2 regions of the Pseudomonas grandcourensis genome follow, and region 2 is predicted to be linked to the other one. Evidence: predicted binding sites of a transcription regulator. Region 2 holds the regulator's gene; the other holds the start of a gene.

Region 1 (11,221 bases), 380 kb from region 2:
CGTCATAGAGCTTCTTGCTCGCGCCCAGGCTGACCGCTTGCAGGCTGTTGAGGTTGATGTCCACCGACAGCGAGGCGATGACCTTGCCATTGACCATCAGCGGGAAAACGATGCTGGTCATCAGCACGTTCTGACCGTCGATCTCATAGAAGTAGGGTTCGATCACGCACGGCTTGAGGGTGGTGCGCGGGCAGGTGAACCAGGCGTTGGCCGCTTCGCCGCTGGGGCCGGTGCTGGTGTCGGCCATGTCCTTTTCCGGCAGCGCCATGGACGTTACCTTGCCCGGCGTCGGCTGCGACCAGTAGAGGGCGAAACGGCCCTTGTCGTTGCTGCCAAGCTCCGCTTGACCGGCGAACAGTTCGTCCTTGCCGTCCAGCCCATTGGGTTCGAACACCAGGGACAGACCGAGCAGCTCCGGGTTGGCTTGCAGGGCCGACTTGACCTGGCGGGTCAGGTCTTCGCGCAGGTCGAACGCATCGAGAAAGCGCTTCTCGGCCTGGTCACGCAGGAACAGCACCTGCCGCGAGAAGCCGTGGCCGTACTGATAGGCATCCATGAACTGCTGGCGAATCCCCAGCGCCTGGTTTTCCCCCTGGGACTCGATCCGCGCCTGGGCCGCTTCGGTCAGCATCTCCATGCTCGAGGCTTTCACCAGCTCGGAGCTGTGCTCCATGCGGTACAGCGAAAGACCCACCAGCAGGGTCACGATGCCCGCCAGGCACAGCCCGGCCAGCAGGGTGATTTTCCATTGAATGGAAGGTTGTCTGAGCGACATGGAGACGTCCTTATTCGATAAATATCTGAGACTTTGCACTGTAGCGGCCGCGATCCGGCTTTCTTTATGCAGCGCTTCGAATAAGGTTTGTAACTGTTTTTGTGGCGAGGGGGCTTGCCCCCGTTCGGCTGCGTAGCAGTCGCGATCCAGACAACTCGGTATGACCGGACAATGTAGGGGGCCGCTTCGCGCCCCAACGGGGGCAAGCCCCCTCGCCACAGGTCATCACATGCATATACATATCGCCATTGCCCAAGTGCTTTGACACCGCGCCCGCTCTGCGGCAAAGTGCGCGCCCTCTAATAAAACCCATTCCTATTATCCGCTGGCGGCTCTCGCAGACTGCCGGCCGGACTCTTTTCGCTTGCCCAGAGGTATGACAATGAATGCAGTAATTGCCGCGGTCGGCATCATGCTGATCCTCAGCCTGTCCCGCGTGCATGTGGTGATCGCCCTGATCGTCGGTGCGCTGGTCGGTGGATTGACCGGTGGCCTGGGCATCGAGGCAACGCTCAAGGCTTTCAACAGCGGCCTCGGCGGCGGGGCGACGGTGGCGTTGTCCTACGCCTTGCTCGGTGCTTTCGCCGTGGCCATTGCCAAGTCCGGCATGGCCCATGCGCTGGCCGACAAGGCCCTGGCCATGGTCGACCGCCAGCACGCCAGCGGCGGTGGCCAGGTCAAATGGCTGCTGATCGGTCTGCTCTGGGTCGTGGCAATCGCTTCGCAGAACATCTTGCCGATACATATCGCGTTCATTCCGTTGCTGGTGCCGCCTCTTCTTTATGTGCTGACCAGGCTGCAACTGGACCGTCGTCTGATCGCCTGCGTCATGACCTTCGGCCTGATCACGCCCTACATGTTCCTGCCGGTGGGCTTCGGCAACATCTTCCTCAATGAGATCCTGCTGGCCAACGTCGCCCGCAGCGGCGTGGACATCAGCGGCATCAACGTGACCCACGCCATGGGCATCCCGGCCCTGGGCATGGTGGCGGGCCTGCTGATCGCGTTTGTCAGCTACCGCAAGAAGCGTGTCTATGACCTGGCGAAGATCGAACAGGTCGAGCAAGTGGCGGTGCAATACAACCCGCTGAGCCTGATGGTGGCCGGCGTGGCCATCGCAGCGGCCTTCATCATTCAGTTGTTGCTCGATTCGATGATCATCGGTGCACTGGTCGGCTTCCTGATCTTCTCGGTGTCGGGCATCGTCAAATGGCGCGACACCGACGACCTGTTCACCGAAGGCATGAAGATGATGGCGATGATCGGCTTCATCATGATCGCCGCCTCCGGGTTTGCCGAGGTGATGAAGGCCACCGGTGAGGTGCAGACGCTGGTCGAGTCGTCGGCGGCGTACATCGATCACAGCAAAGGCGTTGGCGCCTTGCTGATGTTGCTGGTGGGATTGCTGGTGACCATGGGCATCGGCTCGTCGTTCTCCACCGTGCCGATCCTGGCGGCGATCTTCGTGCCGCTGTGCGTGCAACTGGGCTTCAGCCCGTTGGCGATCGTGTGCATCGTCGGCACCGCCGGTGCCCTGGGCGACGCCGGTTCGCCGGCTTCGGATTCGACCCTGGGGCCGACCTCCGGCCTGAACATCGATGGTCAGCATCATCACATCTGGGACACCGTGGTCCCGACCTTCTTGCACTACAACCTGCCGCTGCTGGCGTTTGGCTGGGTGGCGGCGATGGTCTTGTAACACCCGGAACCCCTGTAGGAGCGAGCCTGCTCGCGATTTCGGTCGGTCAGCCAAGTAAATGTTGACTGTGCCACCGCTATCGCGAGCAGGCTCGCTCCTACAAGGGATCTTCAATGGTCCCTCTAATCGAGTTCAACTTTTGATTTGGCGTGCCGTTAAAGCTTTTACCCACGCCAACAAAATCAAAAGAGTGAACGTCATGCGCATGAGCCTCAAGGCCAAAGTCCTGTCCCTTGCCGTCCTCCCGGTGTTGCTGTTTGCGCTGGTCATCAGCCTGACCACGCTGTTCATTCTTCAGGATCAGGCGCGCAAGGAAGTAGAGCAGACCCGCGAGCGCCTGCTCAGCGATGCCAAGGCGACCCTGCAAAGCTATGTGGCCGTGGCCATGACCACGATCAAGCCGCTCTACGACGCGGCCGCCCCCGGCGATGAGGCGGCGCGGGCCCAGGTGATCAAGCTGCTGTCGAGCATCACCTATGGCAAGGACGGCTACTTCTTCGGCTACGACTCCAACACCGTGCGCCTGTTCAAGGCCAACAGCCCCGACGGCGTGGGCCAGAGCTTCAAGGACAACCGCGACCCGAACGGTGTCTACGTCAACCGCGACCTGGTGAAAGTCGCCAAGGACGGTACGCACTACCTGCAATACAGCTCGCCATTGCCCGGCAACACCCAAGTGCTGGTGCCCAAGCTCGGCTACACCGAATACCTGCCGAAGTGGGACATGGCGGTCGGCACCTCGGTCAACCTCGACGGCATCGAAGCGCAAGTGGCCGTGGTCGAAGCCAAGGTCCAGGAGCGCATGCAAGGCATGGTGCTGAGCATCGTCGGCGTGGCGGTGGTGGTGCTGCTGGTGATCGCCGCTGCCGGGATGTTGCTGGCCAACACCATTCTGCGTCCGCTGCATTTGATGAAAGCCAACCTCGACGACATCGCGGCGGGCGAAGGCGATCTGACCCGCCGCTTGACCATCACCAGCCAGGACGAACTCGGTGAACTGGCCGGCTCGTTCAACCGTTTCGTCGACAAGATCCATGGCCTGGTACGGCAGATCACCGAAATGACCTCGCAACTGACCGGACTGGTGAATCAGGTGTCCGACCAGGCCAACCGTTCGGACCAGGCCATGGAACGCCAACGTCACGAAACCGATCAGGTGGCCACGGCGATCAACGAAATGTCGGCCGCCGCCCAGGAAGTGGCCAAGAGCGCGCAAAACGCTGCGGTGGCAGCCCAGCAGACCGACGAAGAAGGGCAGGCGGCCAAGCGCGTGGTGGCCGGCAGCATCGAGAAGATCCATGCCCTGGTGGACGACATCCGCAGCAGCGGCGTGTCTCTGGACAGCCTGCAAAAAGACGTGTCGTCGATTGTCAGCGTGCTCGGGGTTATTCGCTCGATTGCCGAGCAGACCAACCTGCTGGCGCTCAACGCGGCCATCGAAGCGGCCCGCGCCGGTGAGGCCGGGCGCGGCTTTGCGGTGGTGGCCGATGAAGTGCGCGCACTGGCCAGCCGCACGCAAATCAGCACCCAGGAAATCCAGGGCATGATCGACCGCTTGCAGGCCGGCACCCGGTCGGCGGTGGAGGCGATGCGTCGTTCCAGCGAAGCCGGCGACGGCACCTCGGCCCAGGCCAACGAGGCGGGGGCTTCGCTGGACACCATGGCGCAGCTGATCGCGACCATCAATTCGATGAACGCACAGATCGCCAGTGCCGCCGAAGAACAGACCGCCGTGGCCGAAGAGATCAACCGCAGCGTGCACCAGATTGCCGTGGCGGTGGACAGCGTGGCGGATGAAACCCAACTCGGCGCGCAGACTTCACGCAGCCTGGCCGACCTCGGTCAGCGCCTGGGCAGTCTGGTCGGGCAGTTCCGGATCTGACTGATTTGCAACCTGTGGGGTTTGAGACTGGCAGGAGCGACAGCCACTACACTTGTTCTGTGCATTCGAGCACTGGACGACCTTGCTAGAGGAGTCAGCCCCATGATTGACCGCGAAAGTATCTGCGATTGCCCGAAATGTTCCTGCAAACTCGGTGAACATCCGATTGCCCGTCACGGCAAACACTACTGCTGTGAAGCCTGCGCCAAGCACCATGAACACGGCGAGGAATGCACCCATAAAGGTTGCAAGTGCGCTCATGGCTGACAATCGCGAATGAAAAGTGGAGCCTAGTCCGGCTCCACTTCCAGTCTCAGGCTGTCATCCTCCAGGCGTTCGCTGTGGCGGACGGTGCCTTGCAAGCGCCGCCCTTCGACCCGCACCACCAAGGTCTTCGCTTGCTCAAGATCCTCCGGCAGTGGCGCCGCGACGCGAATGGCGAAGCAGAATGGGTCATTTTCGACCTGTTCCAGGCCGATCAGGCACTCGACGCTTTTGGTGATGCGGTCGGTCGGCGCGTCCAGACCGTAGTCCAGCTGCGCAGGGCTGTAGACGGGTGTTGCGCTCATATCCCTTCCCCCGAACTTGATGGTTACCGGATATTAGTTCGCCGGCCGCCACTTGACGTTTTCCACGCCGAATTTTTCAGCCATCGGCTTGCTGGTCTTTTGCACCTTCTCGCGTCCGAACCGGGGGATTCGCCCCACCCCCGCGTCACAGCTCGCCCAATGCCAGGCTTCTGCGTTATCCATTTTTTCCAGGCGGATGATGAATGACTTCGCAGCGCCATGGAGGGTGTACTCGATGACGAATAATTTTGCACTGTTCATAAAGCCCCGGTTCCTCCCTGTTGTACATAGAAGGATCGCACGCCATCAGGAAAATTCCTTCGGATTGTCGGACGGCGGCGGTTGCTGGCGACAAGTTCGGCGCCCCGTTACCATGGAACCTTCCCGAACCCCCAATGAACATTGACCATGGCCCTCGCCGCACCGCCTGACCTGAGTGACACCGATGTGCCTGTGCAACCGCTGGCTCGCACCTATCCGCGCGGGTTGTACATCGAGCCCCATGAGCACGTCTGGGGCCAGTTGCTGTATGCGATGAGCGGGGTGATGTGGGTCGAGACGCCGCACGAAGCACTGGTGGTGCCGCCGCAGCGGGCGGTGTGGTTGCCACCCGGCGTACCTCATGGAATTCGTGTGGTGTCCGACCTGCAAATGCGCAACATCTATTTGCGCCCGTCCCTGGCGGCGACCCTGGATGACAGCGTTCAGGTGATCGAGGTCGGCGGCTTGCTGCGTGAGCTGATCGTCGGTCTGGTGGAGCAGGGCAACGACGGGGCGCCCGAGTATTACGACGCACTGGTGGGCCTGGCGCTGCTGGAGCTCAAGCGGGCCAGGCGCTCGTTGCTGAAAATCCCGCTGCCGGACGATTCCGACCGACGGCTGATGAACCTGTGTCAGGCGGTCATGGCCGCGCCTTCACTGGACATTCCTTTCGAACAACATGCCGATAACGCCGGAGCCAGCGTGCGCACCCTGGCGCGGCTGTTCAAGGATGGTTTGGGCATGGGCTTCGCCGAGTGGCGGCGTCAGGTGCAACTGGCGACGGCGGTGGCCGAGCTGATCCAGGGTGTACCGGTCAGCGTGATTGCCCGGGAGCTGGGCTATTCGCCGAGCAGCTTCAGCGATATGTTTCGTCGTGAACTGGGCGTTGCCCCTTCACAGTTTCCTGCGGCGCAACGCCAGGACTGAATTCGCCGTGGCCATGCTTTGGCCGAAATTCAGAAGCACTTGGCCGATGCTCAAAGGCGTCGCCCTCTAGACTCGGCGCATACCTCAATTGCCCCGGAGTCTGCCATGAACTACCTCGTGTCAGTGGCCATCGGTCTGGGCGTCGGTCTGCTCTACGGCGCCCTGGACTTTCGTTCCCCCGCACCCCCGGCCATCGCGCTTGTGGGCCTGCTCGGCATGCTCGCCGGCGAAAAGCTCTGGCCGATGGGGCGAGAGTTGGTGGCTGGCTGGATTTCCTGAACCCTTTTCGACTCGATGGATACGCCCATGAAAGCTCTGCAATTCGATAAAACCGGTGATCTCTCGGCCCTGCGCTACGTCGAGGTGCCTACGCCCGTGCCCGGCGCCGATGAAGTGCTGGTCGAGATCAAGGCCGCCGGCCTCAACCCCAGCGATGTGAAGAACGTGCTGGGGCGTTTCCCCTACACCACCTTGCCGCGGATTCCCGGTCGAGACTTTGCCGGCGTTGTTGTGGCTGGCCCGCAGGCGCTGATCGGTCAGGAAGTCTGGGGCACAGGCAAGGAACTGGGCTTTTTCGCCGACGGTTCCCACGCGCAGTTCGTCAAACTGCCGGCCAACGGCGTGGCGCTCAAACCCACGCATTTGAGCTTCGCCCAGGCCGCCAGCCTCGGTGTGCCCTACACCACGGCGTGGGATGCGCTGGAACGCAGCCTGGTGACGGCCGAAACCCGATTGCTGGTCATCGGTGGCGGGGCGGTCGGCAGTGCCGCGCTGGCCTTGGCCAAGGTGCGCGGTGCCCGGGTGCTGGCGGCCGCGCGGCGTCCGGAACAGGTCAAGGACTTGCAGGACCAGGGTTATCAGACCCTGCTACTGGATAAACCCGAAGACTTGGGCGCGCAGGTCAATGCGGTGTATGCCGGCGGCGCCGACGTGATTTTCGACACCACCGGTTTCTGGCTGCCGGCCTCGGTACCCGCCCTGGCCACGTTCGGCCGCATCGCGATCATCGCGGCGCCCGTGGAGGGTCACGTGCAGTTGCCGGCCCTGGCGTTGTATCGCAAGGGTGGCTCGGTGGTGGGAATCAACTCGCTGCTGTACGGGGTGCAGGCGTGTGCGGCGATGCTTGAGCAGTTCGGCCGGTTCTTCGATCAGGATTTGTTGCCGTTGCCGCAGGGACTGTTCGAATCACCATTGGCTGAAGGGCTGGAGCGCTATGCCGAAGTGAATCAGGGCAGCGGTGACAAGGTGATTCTGCTGCCATAACCGCTCCCACAGGGGCACGGCTCACCACTGCATCTCCTGCAAAGAAAAGGGCTCGATTGCTGTAGGATTAGTTACCTAGACTCCAAGAGGTAACCCCATGAGCGAGCCGATTCGCCTGACCCAATACAGCCACGGCGCCGGTTGCGGTTGCAAGATCTCCCCCCAGGTGCTGGAAGTGATCCTGGCCGGCAGCGGGGCGCAGAACCTCGACCCGAAGCTTTGGGTCGGCAATGCCTCGCGCGATGACGCGGCGGTGTATGCCATCGATGAGGAACGCGGCGTGGTCTCGACCACCGACTTTTTCATGCCGATCGTCGACGATCCCTTCGATTTCGGCCGTATTGCCGCCACCAATGCCATCAGCGACATCTATGCGATGGGCGGCGATCCGTTGATGGCGATTGCGATTCTGGGCTGGCCGGTGAATGTGCTGGCACCGGAAGTTGCCCGGGAAGTGATACGCGGCGGTCGTTCGGTGTGTGACGAGGCGGGCATCCCGCTGGCAGGCGGGCACTCCATCGACGCGCCAGAACCGATCTTTGGCCTGGCTGTCACCGGCCTGGTGGAAAAGCGCCACATGAAGCGCAACGACACCGCCACCGCCGGTTGCCTGCTTTATCTCACCAAGCCCCTGGGTATCGGCATCCTTACGACGGCCGAGAAAAAGGGCAAATTGCGCAACGCCGACATCGGCCTGGCCCGGGACTGGATGTGCACCCTGAACAAACCCGGCAGCCGCTTCGGCAAGCTCGACGGCGTGACCGCGATGACCGACGTCACCGGTTTCGGCCTGCTTGGGCACCTGGTGGAAATGGCCGATGGCAGCCAGCTCACGGCGCGCATTGAATACGACCGCGTACCGCGCCTGCCGGGGGTGGAATATTACCTGGAACAGGGCTGCGTACCGGGCGGGACGCTGCGCAATTTCGACAGCTACGCCAGCAAGCTCGGACGCCTTCAGGAGCTGCACAAACGTGTGCTCTGCGACCCGCAAACCAGCGGCGGCCTGCTGATTGCCGTGACGCCTGAAGGAAACGAGCAATTCCTCTCGGTGGCCGCCGAACTGGGCCTGAGCCTGGAACCGATCGGTGAACTGGTCGAGCGACAGAGCAACGCGGTCGAGGTGTTTTGATGTACGTCGACTGCACCGATTACCGCGACATCTTCCTCAACGACCGGCCAATGATGGATGCCCGCGCGCCGGTCGAATTCAACAAGGGCGCGTTTCCCGGCGTGATCAACCTGCCGTTGATGAATGATCATGAACGCCAGCGGGTCGGCACCTGCTACAAGCAGCACGGCCAGCAAGCGGCCATCGTGCTGGGGCATCAACTGGTGTCGGGCGCGGTCAAGGCCGAACGCATCCAGGCCTGGGCCGATTTTGCCCGGGCGCATCCGGATGGCCTGTTGTATTGCTTTCGCGGCGGCCTGCGCTCGCAGATCGTCCAGCAATGGCTCAAGGACGAGGCCGGCATCGACTATCCACGGGTGGGTGGCGGCTACAAGGCCATGCGTACCTTCCTGCTGGACACCCTCGATCAAGCCGTGACCCAGTGCGATTTCGTCCTGCTGGGCGGGATGACCGGCACCGGCAAGACCGAGGTGCTCACGCAACTGGGCAATGCTGTGGACCTTGAAGGTCATGCCAACCACCGCGGCTCCAGTTTCGGCAAGCGCGCCACGGGCCAACCCTCGAATATCGACTTCGAAAACCGCTTGGCCGTGGACGTGCTGAAAAAACGCGCCCGGGGCATCGAGCAGTTCGTACTGGAAGACGAAAGCCGTGCGGTAGGCAGTTGTGCGTTGCCGTTGCCGCTGTACCAGGGCATGCAGCAGTTCCCGATGGTGTGGCTGGAAGACAGCCTGGAAGGTCGGGTCGAGCGGATCCTGCGCGATTACGTGGTGGATCTGTGCGCCGAATTCATCGACGTGCATGGCGAGGAGGGCTTTGCGCTGTTTTCCGAACGCTTGCTGGAAAGCCTGAACAATGTGCAGAAGCGCCTGGGTGGCGAACGTCATCGGCGCATGCTGGTCTTGATGGAGGATGCGTTGGCCGAGCAGGCCCGCAGTGGCGCGGTGGATCTGCACCGGGGCTGGATCGAAGGGCTGCTGTGCGAGTATTACGATCCGATGTATGCGTTTCAGCGGGAGAAGAAAGACGCGCGGATCGAGTTTGCCGGGGAGCGGGGGGCGGTTCTTGAGTATCTGCGCGAGCGGGTGAGTCAACGAAAGTGATGTCGGTTTTACTGGCCCCATCGCGAGCAAGCTCGCTCCCACAGTAGAGCTTCATTGAGCACAGGTTTTGTGTTCGACGCAGATCCAGTGTGGGAGCGAGCTTGCTCGCGATGGGGCCGGATCAGGCATTGCAGGTATCAAGTCGGGCAGGTTTCAGCACCATTATCCAGGCCTTGCTTGTACACATGGCTCTGCAAACTGGCCTTGCCGTTGTGCCAGGTCAGGGTCAGTACATACAGCGAGTCGTAGTCGCTGGACTCCCAGTCGTCGATGATCTTCGCATCCTTGCCGGTGGCTTCGCCGGCCACCGTGTTGATCAGCTCCGGCAGGTAGCCGTGGGACCAGGCCGTGTAGATGATCGAGTTGTGGTACTTGTCGTGGAGCAGCTCATCGGCCAGGTCACTGGTGTCATTGGCGGAAAAGTTGATGTTCACCGGCAGGCCCAGCTTGATGGCGCTGGGGCTGATGGTCATCAGGGGGCGGATGTAACTGTAGGAATTGTCGAATTCGCCTTCCTCGACGTTACGCGTCGGGTTCGCCGCAAACACATAGTTGGCCTTGCCGAACTTTTCCGGCAGCAGCGTGGCCAGGTCGATGGCGCGGTTGAGTCCCTGGCAATTGAGCTGGCCCAGGCCGCCGGCGGGTTTTTCCCCGTGGCGCAGGAAGACCAGCGTCTGGGTGCCATCCATCGGCTGGGCGCGGCTCAAGCCGGACTCCAGCGCCAGAAACACCGCGCTGACCACCAACAAGGCGGGCAACAAAAAGTAAGCGCGATGTTTGAAGCGTTTGGCAAAATTGAACAGGTTCATGAATAAAAGGATCTTCAGCGCAATTCGGTTAAGGCTGACAAACCTTTACACCACGATTGTCCTGCGTCGGGTGTTTTCCATGTCATTGAAGCCGGTCCGTTATCAAAGGGATGGTGCTCAGAGTCCCCTGATCCCGTTTGGTTCGATTCCGGCCAAGTGCGCGGCAATCTACCGGTAACCTTCACGGGTTTGCAGCGAAGGTTATCGACAGGATGTTGCACAAATGTGGACACAATACACCGGATGGTGTCGAAACAGTGGTGATCTCTTTTGATCTCGCCTATCAGCGAGAACGATGGCTTCAGGGGCTCGCTGAGCCGATAACTACATTATTATCGTCACTCTCAATGTCTTCGTGGATCGCGCCCATGACCGATTTGTCTGCATTCCCCATCACCCGCAAATGGCCTGCCCAGTACCCGGAGTGGATTCAGCTGTACTCCTTGCCGACCCCCAACGGCGTCAAGGTCTCGATCATGCTTGAAGAGATCGGCCTGCCGTATGAGCCTCACCGGGTAGGCTTCGACACCAACGACCAGATGTCCCCGGAATTTCTTTCCCTCAATCCCAACAACAAGATCCCGGCGATCCTCGACCCCCATGGTCCGGACGACCAGCCGCTGGCGCTGTTCGAATCGGGAGCGATTCTGATCTACCTGGCCGACAAGAGCGGGCAACTGCTGGCCCAGGAGTCGGCAGCGCGCTACGAAACGATCCAGTGGCTGATGTTCCAGATGGGCGGCATTGGTCCGATGTTCGGCCAGCTCGGGTTTTTCAACAAATTCGCCGGCAAGGACTATG
Region 2 (11,221 bases):
TCACCGGATCCGGCCGTTCACCGTTGAAACCAAGCAGGCTGAGTAGCCCGTTCTCGTCAGGGCGATGGCCATAGGGTGAATAGGCAATGGGTTGAGTTGGACGATCCGCCTTGAGCGTCTGTAACACCGAGCGCTGCTGATCGGTGACCAGTAGCTTGGTATCGGGTATATCACCCTCACTTCGCTGCTGCGCCAACAACTGATCACCGTGCTGAACGATCGAGTAGCGCATCGCCCCCTGTACCTCGGTAGCCAACCTGCTTTTGCAGTAAAAGCGCTGGCGCTCGGGGGTATCTGGCAGTGCGTGGCTGGTCAGTTGATCAAGAGGGTCGTAGTGGTATTGGCAGAGTACGGTCTCGCGCAGCCCGTCCTGAGAGGTGCGGCGGCAGTACCGACCCCATCGCGGGCAAGCCCGGCTCCCACAGGTTTTGTGTTGGTCGTGAGATGGGCGGCAGCGGGGACGGCCTCTTCGCGCAAGCAAAAAGGGGACCAAGCAAAAAGGAGCAAAAAGAGCAAAAAGGGGACAGAGCAAAAAGAGAGCAAAAAGGGGACGCCCATTAGCCGGTCTCAAGTCAAGGCTAATGGGTGTCCACTTTTTCCTTTAACCATGACCCGAGATCGGTTAATGGGTGCCTCCTTTTTCTATGGCTCGCTTCACTAAGCGGTCGAAGCTATCCCCCCCGGACTTGATTGTTGGAGGCGCTTGGTGAGCCAGATCTACTAGGGAAAAGTTGCTCTTCATAATGGGGTGGAGCGCCACTCGTGTAATTAAGAACATTATTCCTGTTGAAGCGTTTGATTCTTATCTCGGTAACTCGCAAAGCCTCGTCGTTCAGGAATTGGTTGGCTCTATCGAGGGTCTTATTAGCATTGGCTAGTGTGTTGTCGTTTAGTAAATATTTATTTTTATGTCTAAGTTCACGAAGGACCTCGACATGCTTGTATACATCTGCCGTGGTTTCGAGGTAGATACGGTGTATTGTTTCAGTATCGGTTATTTTAAACCCGGGATTTTCAAGATATCTGAATTCTAGACCTATACGCTGCAGCTGCGAATTGATAGTCTGTTCAATTAAAATCTTTTCGGGTGAGGTGCCTTGGGCTGCCGCCACTTTTCTTAACTCTTTTGTGGTGTTAAAATTTACTTTTTTTGTCCGGCGTAATGAATCTATTGTGTTTTGTGCTATTGGGGTTGTGTTCCGTGACATAACGTTAACAAGGTTTTTTATAAATCCATGTCCTGTCGGATCCGCCCTGTTGATAGGGTCTCCTGCGCAATACGCATACGCATTCAACCCTCCCTTCCCAAACGGACTCAAACTGTCCGGACTATTGAATCGCATCAACACCGGATTAAACGCACGATACCCATTCCCCAACAAACAACACCCAGTCACCGGATCCGGTCGTTCACCGTTGAAGCCGAGCAGGCTAAGTAACCCGTTTTCCAGTGGACGATGACCGTAGGGCGAATAGGCGGTGGGCTGAGATGGATGATCCGCCTTAAGCGTACGCAATACCGAGCGCTGCTGATCGGTGGCCAGCAGCGTTGAATCGAGTAAATAACCCTCACTTCGCTGTTGTGCCAACAGCTGGTCGCCATGCTGAACGATCGAATACCTCATCGTCCCATGTATCTCGGTGGCTAGCCTGCTTTTGCAGTAAAAACGCTGGTGGATAGGGGTGTCCGGCTCTAATTGGCTGATCAGGCGATCCAGAGGGTCATAGCTATAGCGGCAGAGCAGGATGGGTTGTGTGGATTCCATGGAGGTCGCTCCAGATTCTCAAAGGGAGGGCGATTGAGTATCGGTCGGTCAGTCGCAGGTGGGTACTAGCAGAACTGATAGGTTCGGTAGTCTTTGTGACGGGTGGGCAGTCCGGAACGCCGCAATTCCTGTGGGAGCGAGCTTGCTCGCGATAGCGCTGGGTCTGCCAACAAGTATGTTTGTTATGCCGATGTCATCGGGAGCAAGCTCGCTCCCACAGGGTTCTCCGTTGTTTTGAAATTTACCCTTTTTCTGAAGCCGCACAGGCTTGCGCCATACGCACAATCCCCCTCCAGGCAAAAGTTGGAAAGCTTCTTGCAGTAGCCGCTCTGCGCCTGCTTCAGGCGTCAAAAGTTTGCTTTAAAGGAACGGGGAAAACCGGTGGATCGCTCTCAGTTAATCAACAGTGCCCGCAGCAACATTGCCGACCTCAGTCGAGGCAATCTGGGCGTGCCGCTGTTGCTGCTGGTCATGCTGGCGATGATGATGTTGCCGGTGCCGCCGTTCCTGCTGGACGTGTTCTTCACCTTCAACATTGCCTTGTCCATCGTCGTGCTGCTGGTGTGCGTTTATGCCTTGCGGCCGCTGGATTTCGCGGTGTTCCCGACCATTTTGCTGGTGGCGACGCTGTTGCGCCTGGCGTTGAACGTGGCCTCCACCCGGGTGGTGATGCTGCACGGCCAGGACGGCCATGCCGCCGCCGGCAAGGTGATCCAGGCCTTCGGCGAGGTGGTGATCGGCGGTAACTACGTGGTTGGTATCGTGGTCTTCGCGATCTTGATGATCATCAACTTCGTCGTGGTGACCAAGGGTGCGGGGCGGATTTCCGAGGTGAGCGCGCGTTTCACCCTTGATGCGATGCCCGGCAAGCAAATGGCGATCGACGCCGATCTCAACGCCGGCCTCATCGATCAGAACCAGGCCAAGCTGCGCCGGATGGAAGTGGCCCAGGAAGCCGAGTTCTACGGTTCCATGGACGGTGCCAGCAAATTCGTTCGTGGCGACGCCATCGCCGGCCTGTTGATCCTGTTCATCAACCTGATCGGCGGCATGGCGGTCGGGATCTTCCAGCACAACATGAACTTTGCCGACGCCGGCAAGGTGTACGCGCTGTTGACCATCGGTGACGGTTTGGTGGCGCAATTGCCATCACTGTTGTTATCGACAGCTGCAGCGATCATGGTGACCCGAGCTTCCGGTTCGGAAGACATGGGCAAGCAAATCAATCGCCAGATGTTCGCCTCGCCCAAGGCGCTGGCGGTGGCGGCGGGGTTGATGGCGGTCATGGGGCTGGTGCCCGGCATGCCGCACTTCTCGTTCCTGAGCATGGCGGCCCTGGCGGCCGGTGGCGCTTACCTGTTCTGGAAAAAGCAGAACGTCGCCAAGGTTCAGGCCCTGCAAGAGGTCAAGCGCCAGCAGGAACTGCTGCCGTCGCCGGCCCGCGCCCAGGAAACCAAGGAGCTTGGCTGGGATGACGTGACGCCGATCGACATGATCGGCCTGGAAGTGGGTTATCGCCTGATTCCGCTGGTGGACCGCAACCAGGGCGGCCAGTTGCTGGCGCGGATCAAGGGTGTGCGCAAGAAGCTGTCCCAGGATCTGGGCTTCCTGATGCCGACCGTGCATATCCGCGACAACCTCGACCTGGCGCCAAGCGCCTATCGCCTGACCCTCATGGGGGTGATCCTGGCCGAGGCGGAGATCTACCCGGATCGCGAGCTGGCGATCAATCCGGGGCAGGTCTACGGCACGCTCAACGGCATTACCGCCAAAGATCCGGCTTTCGGCCTGGAGGCGGTCTGGATCGAAATCAGCCAGCGCGCCCAGGCGCAATCCCTCGGTTATACGGTGGTCGATGCCAGTACAGTAGTGGCTACCCACTTGAACCAGATACTCTACAAGCATTCCAGTGAACTGATCGGTCACGAAGAAGTGCAGCAACTCATGCAATTGCTGGCCAAAAGTTCGCCAAAACTGGCCGAAGAGCTGGTGCCGGGTGTGGTTTCGCTGTCGCAACTGCTCAAGGTGCTGCAAGCGCTGCTGGCCGAACAAGTGCCTGTGCGCGATATCCGCAGCATTGCCGAGGCGATCGCCAACAATGCCGCCAAGAGTCAAGATACCGCCGCGCTGGTGGCTGCCGTGCGGGTTGGCGTATCCCGCGCAATCGTCCAAAGCATTGTAGGCACTGAGTCGGAGCTGCCAGTCATCACGCTGGAGCCAAGGTTGGAACAGATATTGCTCAATAGTCTGCAGAAGGCAGGACAAGGCTCGGAAGAGGGCGTTCTGCTGGAGCCAAGCATGGCTGAGAAGCTGCAACGTTCTTTGATCGACGCGGCGCAGCGTCAGGAGATGCAAGGTCAGCCGGTGATTCTGCTGGTGGCTGGTCCGGTTCGCGCGATGCTCTCGCGATTTGGCCGGCTCGCAGTCCCGGGTTTGCATGTGTTGGCTTACCAGGAAATCCCTGACAACAAGCAAGTGACCATCGTTGCGACAGTAGGGCCCAACGGCTGAGGTAGTGGTTTATGCAAGTTAAGCGTTTTTTCGCCGCCGATATGCGTCAGGCCATGAAGCTGGTTCGCGACGAGCTGGGCGCTGATGCGGCCATTATTGGCAACCGCCGGATCGCCGGGGGTGTCGAGCTGACGGCTGCGCTGGATTACAAGCTGTCGGCGCTGGCGCCGCGGGTTCCGAACATGGAGCTCGAAGACGAGCTGCGCAAGACTCAGTCGCGGATCGTCACCGCCCAGGCCGAATTGAGCCTGCGTGGCGATGGCGAGAGCGACAATGCCACCAATCGCCAGTTGTTCGCCGGCTTGCCGTTGACCGCCGCCGAGCCGCTGATCGAGCCGACCTACGCCGAACCCCGTCGCCCCGCGCCGGCCGCTGCGCCAACGTCCGGTGGCGTGGATCCACGTGCGTTCGACTCGATGCGTTTCGAACTCAACAGCCTGCGCGAACTGATGGAAGTCCAGTTGGGCTCCCTGGCCTGGAATCAGCTGCAAGGCAGCCGTCCGGACCAGGCCAACCTCTGGCGTCGCCTGCAACGCATCGGCCTGTCCGGTCCGCTGTCGCGTGACCTGCTGGCGATGATCACCGATATCGAAGAGCCTCGTCAGGCCTGGCGCATGTTGCTGGCGCACCTGGCGCGCATGATCGTTACTCCGGAAGTCGAGCCGCTGGAAGAGGGCGGTGTGATCGCCATGGTCGGCCCTGCCGGCATGGGCAAGACCACCACCCTGGCCAAGCTGGCCGCCCGTTACGTGCTCAAGTATGGCGCGCAGAACATTGCGCTGGTGAGCATGGACAGCTTCCGCATCGGTGCCCAGGAGCAGCTCAAGACCCTGGGGCGCATTCTCAATGTGCCGGTGACCCACGTCGATCCGGGCCAGTCCCTGGTGCAGGCCCTGGAGCCATTGCTGCGCAAACGCGTGGTGCTGATCGATACTGCCGGCCTGCAGGCCAGCGATCCGGCCCTGCGCATGCAGCTCGAAAGCCTGGCCGGTCGTGGCATCCGCTCGAAAAATTATCTGGTCCTGGCAACCACCAGCCAGAAACAGGTTCTAACGGCCGCTTATCACAGTTACAAGCGTTGTGGGCTCGCAGGCTGCATCCTGACTAAACTGGATGAAACGGCAAGTCTGGGCGAGGTGTTGAGCCTTGCCATCAGTCATGAACTGCCGGTGGCTTACCTGACCGATGGCCCGCGGATCCCGGATGATTTGCATCTGCCGCGTCGTCACCAGTTGGTCAGCCGCGCCGTGAGCGTGCAAATGCAGGAAGAACCCAGCGAAGAAGCCATGGCTGACATGTTCGCTGACATCTACCACAGCCCGACCAAGCAGGTTGGCTGAGGTAAAAATGAACAGTTTTTGTACCTACATCGATGGTCTGCCATGCATTGTTCCGTTTGTGAACGCGCAGCCAGTAATGTGGCCTCCGTCTATGCAAGACAAGGTAAAGAAATAACATGGGCAGCATGCATCCCGTACAGGTGATCGCGGTGACCGGCGGCAAAGGTGGCGTCGGGAAAACTAATGTGTCAGTGAACTTGTCCCTGGCTTTGGCCGAGCTTGGCCGGCGCGTCATGCTGTTGGACGCCGACCTGGGACTGGCGAACGTCGACGTTCTGCTGGGCCTGACACCCAAACGTACCCTGGCCGACGTGATCGAAGGCCGCTGCGAACTGCGCGATGTACTGCTGCAGGGACCCGGCGGCATCCGTATCGTTCCGGCCGCATCCGGCACTCAGAGCATGGTGCATCTGAGCCCCGCGCAACACGCCGGCCTGATCCAGGCCTTCAGTGATATCGGCGACAACCTCGACGTATTGGTGATCGACACCGCTGCGGGCATTGGTGAGTCGGTAGTCAGTTTCGTCCGTGCAGCCCAGGAAGTGCTGCTGGTGGTGTGCGACGAGCCGACCTCGATCACCGATGCCTACGCCTTGATCAAGTTGCTGAACCGCGACTACGGCATGAACCGCTTCCGCGTCCTGGCCAATATGGCCCAGAGCCCGCAGGAAGGACGCAACCTGTTCGCCAAGTTGACCAAGGTCACGGATCGCTTCCTCGACGTCGCCCTACAATACGTCGGTGCGGTGCCTTACGACGAAAGCGTGCGCAAGGCCGTGCAGAAGCAACGCGCCGTCTACGAGGCCTTCCCGCGTTCCAAGTGCTCGCTGGCGTTCAAGGCCATCGCGCAGAAGGTCGATACCTGGCCGCTGCCTGCCAACCCGCGCGGGCACCTGGAGTTTTTCGTCGAGCGGCTCGTGCAGCAGACAGCAGGACCTGTTCTATGACAGCCAGCGGCTACAACCTCTACAAGAAGTCGGCACGTGATGCGCAGTACGAGCTGATCGAGCGTTACGCGCCGCTGGTTAAACGCATTGCCTACCACTTGCTGGCGCGTTTGCCGGCCAGTGTCCAGGTCGAAGACCTGATCCAGGCCGGGATGATCGGCCTGCTTGAAGTGTCGACCAAATATGACGCCAGCAAAGGCGCCAGTTTCGAGACGTACGCGGGCATACGAATCCGCGGCGCCATGCTCGATGAAGTGCGCAAGGGGGATTGGGCGCCACGTTCGGTTCACCGCAATACGCGCATGGTCAGCGATGCCATTCGCTCGATTGAAGCTAAAACCGGCCGTGACGCTAAAGATCACGAAGTTGCGGCCGAACTCCAATTGAGTCTCGACGATTACTACGGGATTTTGAACGACACCCTGGGCAGCCGGCTGTTCAGTTTCGACGACCTGTTGCAGGACGGCGAACATGAAGGGCTGCACGAGGATGGCGCGAGTGCTCATCTCGAGCCGTCACGCGACCTGGAGGATGAACGCTTCCAGGCTGCGCTGGCGGATGCGATTGCCAATTTGCCGGAGCGTGAGCGACTGGTGTTGGCGCTGTACTACGACGAAGAGTTGAACCTCAAGGAAATCGGTGAGGTCCTGGGGGTCAGCGAATCGCGGGTCAGCCAGTTACACAGCCAGTGCGCGGCCCGTTTGCGGGGGCGTTTGGGGGAGTGGCGAGCGCGCTGAAGGCAGTGTGGGGACACTGCGAACGAGGCTGGTGTGGTGTTGAACTGCGCCGGTCGCGATCTGTTGTGCTCCAGACAGTCATTGAGTGCTTTGCCGGATTGATTGAAATGGCGCGTCCAGGTGCTGGGCGCGTTTAAGACTGCTTGGAGGTCGAATTGGACAAGAACATGAAAATCCTCATCGTTGATGACTTCTCAACGATGCGGCGGATCATCAAGAACCTGCTGCGTGACCTTGGGTTCACCAACACCGTCGAGGCCGACGATGGCACTACCGCCATTCCGGTGCTCAACAGCGGAAGCATCGACTTTCTGGTAACGGACTGGAACATGCCTGGCATGACCGGTATCGATCTGCTGCGCCACGTGCGTGCCGATGAAAAGCTCAAGCACCTGCCGGTACTGATGGTGACCGCTGAAGCCAAGCGCGAGCAGATCATCGAAGCGGCCCAGGCCGGCGTTAACGGCTATGTGGTCAAGCCCTTCACGGCCCAGGCGTTGAAAGAAAAAATCGAGAAGATTTTCGAACGCATCGGTTGATGAGTGCGCCACGGGGGAGCTATGGGCAATAACGAAACTTCATTGGGCGATTTTGAATCGACCCTGAAAAAACACGCCGTCGAATTGGTCGCGAGCCTTGAAAAGGGCAAGTTCGGCGACGCGGTGCAATTGATCCATGAGCTCAACCAGACCCGTGACCGCGGCCTGTATCAGGAAGTGGGCAAGCTCACTCGCGAACTGCATAGCGCGATCGTCAATTTCCAGATTGACCCGCACATGCCGCAAGCCGAAGAAGTGTCGCAGATCACCGACGCCACCGAGCGTCTGGGGTATGTGGTCAAGCTGACCGAGGCCGCGGCCAACCGCACCATGGATCTGGTGGAAAGTGCCACGCCGCTGGTCAATGGCCTGGCCGATGAAGCCAAGGTGTTGAGCGCGGACTGGGGGCGTTTCATGCGTCGCGAAGTCGGCGCCGAAGAGTTTCGTGAACTGGCCCGGCGGGTCGACGGGTTCCTGACGCGCAGCGTCACGGACAATCGCGCGGTGTCGGGCAACCTCAACGACATCCTGCTCGCCCAGGATTACCAGGACCTCACGGGCCAGGTGATCAAGCGTGTGACCCAGTTGGTCACCGAAGTTGAAAGCAACCTGCTCAAGCTCGTGCTGATGGCCAGTCAGGTGGACCGCTTTGCGGGCATCGAACATGACCGTGAAGCGATGCTTGCTGAAAAAGATCCACAAAAACATCTCTCTCAGGGTGAAGGTCCGCAGATTCATGCCGATAAAAGAGAAGACGTTGTGTCCGGTCAGGACGATGTGGACGATTTGTTATCCAGCCTGGGATTTTAGAGTTTTAGAATTTTAGGTTTTTTGGGTTTTTAGACCTGTAGGAGCACCCCCTTAATGAGCTTCGGCGCCGATGAAGAGATCCTTCAGGATTTCCTGGTTGAGGCCGGCGAGATTCTAGAGCAACTGTCCGAGCAACTGGTCGAGCTGGAAAGCCGTCCGGATGATGCGGATCTGCTCAATGCAATTTTTCGCGGTTTTCACACTGTAAAAGGGGGCGCCGGCTTCCTCCAGCTCAACGAGCTGGTGGAGTGCTGCCACATCGCCGAGAACGTGTTCGACATCCTGCGCAAGGGTGAGCGTCGCGTCGACTCGGAACTGATGGACGTGGTTCTCGAAGCGCTGGACGCGGTGAACAGCATGTTCAGCGAAGTCCGCGAACGCAGCCCGATCACGGCCGCGACACCGGAACTGCTCGCGGCGCTGGCCCGTCTGGCCGAGCCGCAATCGGCTGACGAGGTGGCTGCGGCACCTGTCGCCGCCGTGGTCGAAGCGCCTGTGGCTGAAGCCGAATCGGGCGATATCACCGACAATGAATTCGAACAGCTGCTGGATTCGCTGAACGCAGTAAAGGCCCAGGCCGAGGCCCCGGCGGCTGCTCCAGCGCCTGCCAGCAATGCCGCCGGCAGCGATGAAATCACCGATGCCGAGTTCGAGTCGTTGCTCGATCAGTTGCACGGTAAAGGCCAGTTCGCCATCGATGCAGTGGTCCCGGCGTCCGCTGCGCCAGAAGCCCCGAAAGCGGCCGGCGACAGTTCCGATATTACGGACGACGAATTCGAAGCACTGCTCGACCAGTTGCACGGCAAGGGTAACTTTGCTGTCGAGGCTTTGGAGTCGGCCATTGCTTCGGTGCCTGCACCCGCGGCACCAAGCGCGATGGCGGCCGGCAGCGATCTGATTTCCGATCACGAGTTCGAAGCGCTGCTCGACGAATTGCACGGCAAAGGCAAGTTCACTGAAGTCGGCACAGCGACTGCGGTCAGCGGTTCGAGCGCTTCCGTTGCGGCACCGGCAGCCAAGGCTGCAGCGCCGAAACCCGTGGCCAAGGCTCCTGAGCCAAAAGCCGAAACACCGGCCCCTGTGCCCGCCGCTGCACCGGCTGCTGCCCGTGCCCCGGCCGCGCCACCGGCGGAAAAACCGGCGAGCGAAGCCGAGACCACCGTGCGTGTCGATACCGCGCGTCTCGACGAGATCATGAACATGGTCGGCGAGTTGGTGCTGGTGCGTAACCGCCTGGTCCGCCTGGGCCTCAACAGCGGCGACGAAGCCATGTCCAAGGCCGTGTCGAACCTCGACGTGGTCACCGCCGACCTGCAGACCGCGGTCATGAAGACCCGGATGCAACCGATCAAGAAAGTCTTCGGGCGCTTCCCGCGCCTGGTTCGAGACCTGGCTCGCCAGCTCAAGAAAGAGATCAACCTGGAACTGGTCGGCGAAGAAACCGATCTCGACAAGAACCTCGTCGAGGCCCTGGCCGACCCGCTGGTCCACTTGGTGCGCAACGCGGTCGACCACGGCATCGAGTCGCCGGAAGAACGTGAAGCCTCGGGCAAGACCCGGGGCGGCAAGGTGATTTTGGCGGCCGAGCAGGAGGGCGATCACATCCTGTTGTCGATCTCCGATGACGGCAAAGGCATGGACCCGAATGTCCTGCGTTCCATCGCGGTAAAACGCGGTGTGATGGACAAGGATGCCGCCGATCGCCTGAGCGACACCGAATGCTACAACCTGATCTTCGCCCCGGGTTTCTCGACCAAGACCGAGATCTCCGACGTATCGGGTCGCGGCGTGGGCATGGACGTGGTGAAAACCAAGATTTCCCAGCTCAACGGTTCGATCAACATCTACTCGGCCAAGGGCCAGGGTTCGAAGATCGTCATCAAGGTGCCGCTGACCCTGGCGATCATGCCGACGCTGATGGTCATGCTCGGCAACCAGGCGTTCGCGTTCCCGCTGGTGAACGTCAACGAGATCTTCCACCTCGACCTGTCGACCACCAACGTCGTGGACGGCCAGGAAGTGGTGATCGTGCGGGACAAGGCGCTGCCATTGTTCTATCTCAAACGCTGGCTGGTCAGCTCCGCCGCTCACGAAGAGCAGCGCGAGGGCCATGTGGTGATCCTCTCGGTGGGCACGCAGCGGATCGGCTTTGTCGTCGATCAACTGGTGGGCCAGGAAGAAGTGGTCATCAAGCCATTGGGCAAAATGCTCCAGGGAACTCCGGGCATGTCCGGCGCCACCATCACCGGTGACGGCCGCATCGCGCTGATTCTCGATGTTCCGAGCATGCTCAAGCGTTACGCCACACGGCGTATTTGATTCTGGTGGAGCGGGGCGCCTGGCCTCGCTCCATCTAATGGAGTGTTTATGGCAGTCAAAGTCCTGGTGGTGGACGATTCGGGGTTTTTCCGCCGCCGCGTCTCGGAAATTCTTTCAGCGGATTCCAATATCCAGGTCGTCGGCACGGCGACCAACGGCAAAGAGGCGATTGATCAGGCGCTGGCCCTCAAGCCCGACGTGATCACTATGGACTACGAGATGCCGATGATGGACGGCATCACCGCCGTGCGG

Evidence for each region. The regulator FliA, encoded in region 2, starts transcription of late flagellar genes. The targets are predictions, from matches to a motif close to CTAAAGTTTNNNNNNNNNNNGCCGNTAA.
Region 1: the regulator FliA is predicted to act here: its motif matches at 2,606-2,633, upstream of AABM52_RS09675 (methyl-accepting chemotaxis protein).

What each region holds. Positions count from the first base shown of each region.
Region 1 is NZ_CP150919.1:2,154,519-2,165,739, forward strand. It holds gene AABM52_RS09665 (methyl-accepting chemotaxis protein) at 1-775, opposite strand, end outside; gene AABM52_RS09670 (Na+/H+ antiporter NhaC family protein) at 1,158-2,474, shown strand; gene AABM52_RS09675 (methyl-accepting chemotaxis protein) at 2,674-4,356, shown strand; gene AABM52_RS09680 (metallothionein) at 4,459-4,623, shown strand; gene AABM52_RS09685 (hypothetical protein) at 4,647-4,925, opposite strand; gene AABM52_RS09690 (DUF6555 family protein) at 4,959-5,186, opposite strand; gene AABM52_RS09695 (helix-turn-helix transcriptional regulator) at 5,334-6,113, shown strand; gene AABM52_RS09700 (DUF1427 family protein) at 6,219-6,392, shown strand; gene AABM52_RS09705 (zinc-binding alcohol dehydrogenase family protein) at 6,420-7,376, shown strand; gene selD (selenide, water dikinase SelD) at 7,474-8,508, shown strand; gene mnmH (tRNA 2-selenouridine(34) synthase MnmH) at 8,508-9,611, shown strand; gene AABM52_RS09720 (histidine phosphatase family protein) at 9,749-10,420, opposite strand; gene AABM52_RS09725 (glutathione binding-like protein) at 10,789-11,221, shown strand, end outside.
Region 2 is NZ_CP150919.1:1,778,291-1,789,511, forward strand. It holds gene AABM52_RS07840 (RHS repeat-associated core domain-containing protein) at 1-232, opposite strand, end outside; gene AABM52_RS07845 (RHS repeat-associated core domain-containing protein) at 672-1,766, opposite strand; gene flhA (flagellar biosynthesis protein FlhA) at 2,148-4,277, shown strand; gene flhF (flagellar biosynthesis protein FlhF) at 4,289-5,617, shown strand; gene fleN (flagellar synthesis regulator FleN) at 5,734-6,564, shown strand; gene fliA (RNA polymerase sigma factor FliA) at 6,561-7,301, shown strand; gene AABM52_RS07870 (chemotaxis response regulator CheY) at 7,469-7,840, shown strand; gene AABM52_RS07875 (protein phosphatase CheZ) at 7,862-8,650, shown strand; gene AABM52_RS07880 (chemotaxis protein CheA) at 8,705-10,969, shown strand; gene AABM52_RS07885 (chemotaxis response regulator protein-glutamate methylesterase) at 11,018-11,221, shown strand, end outside.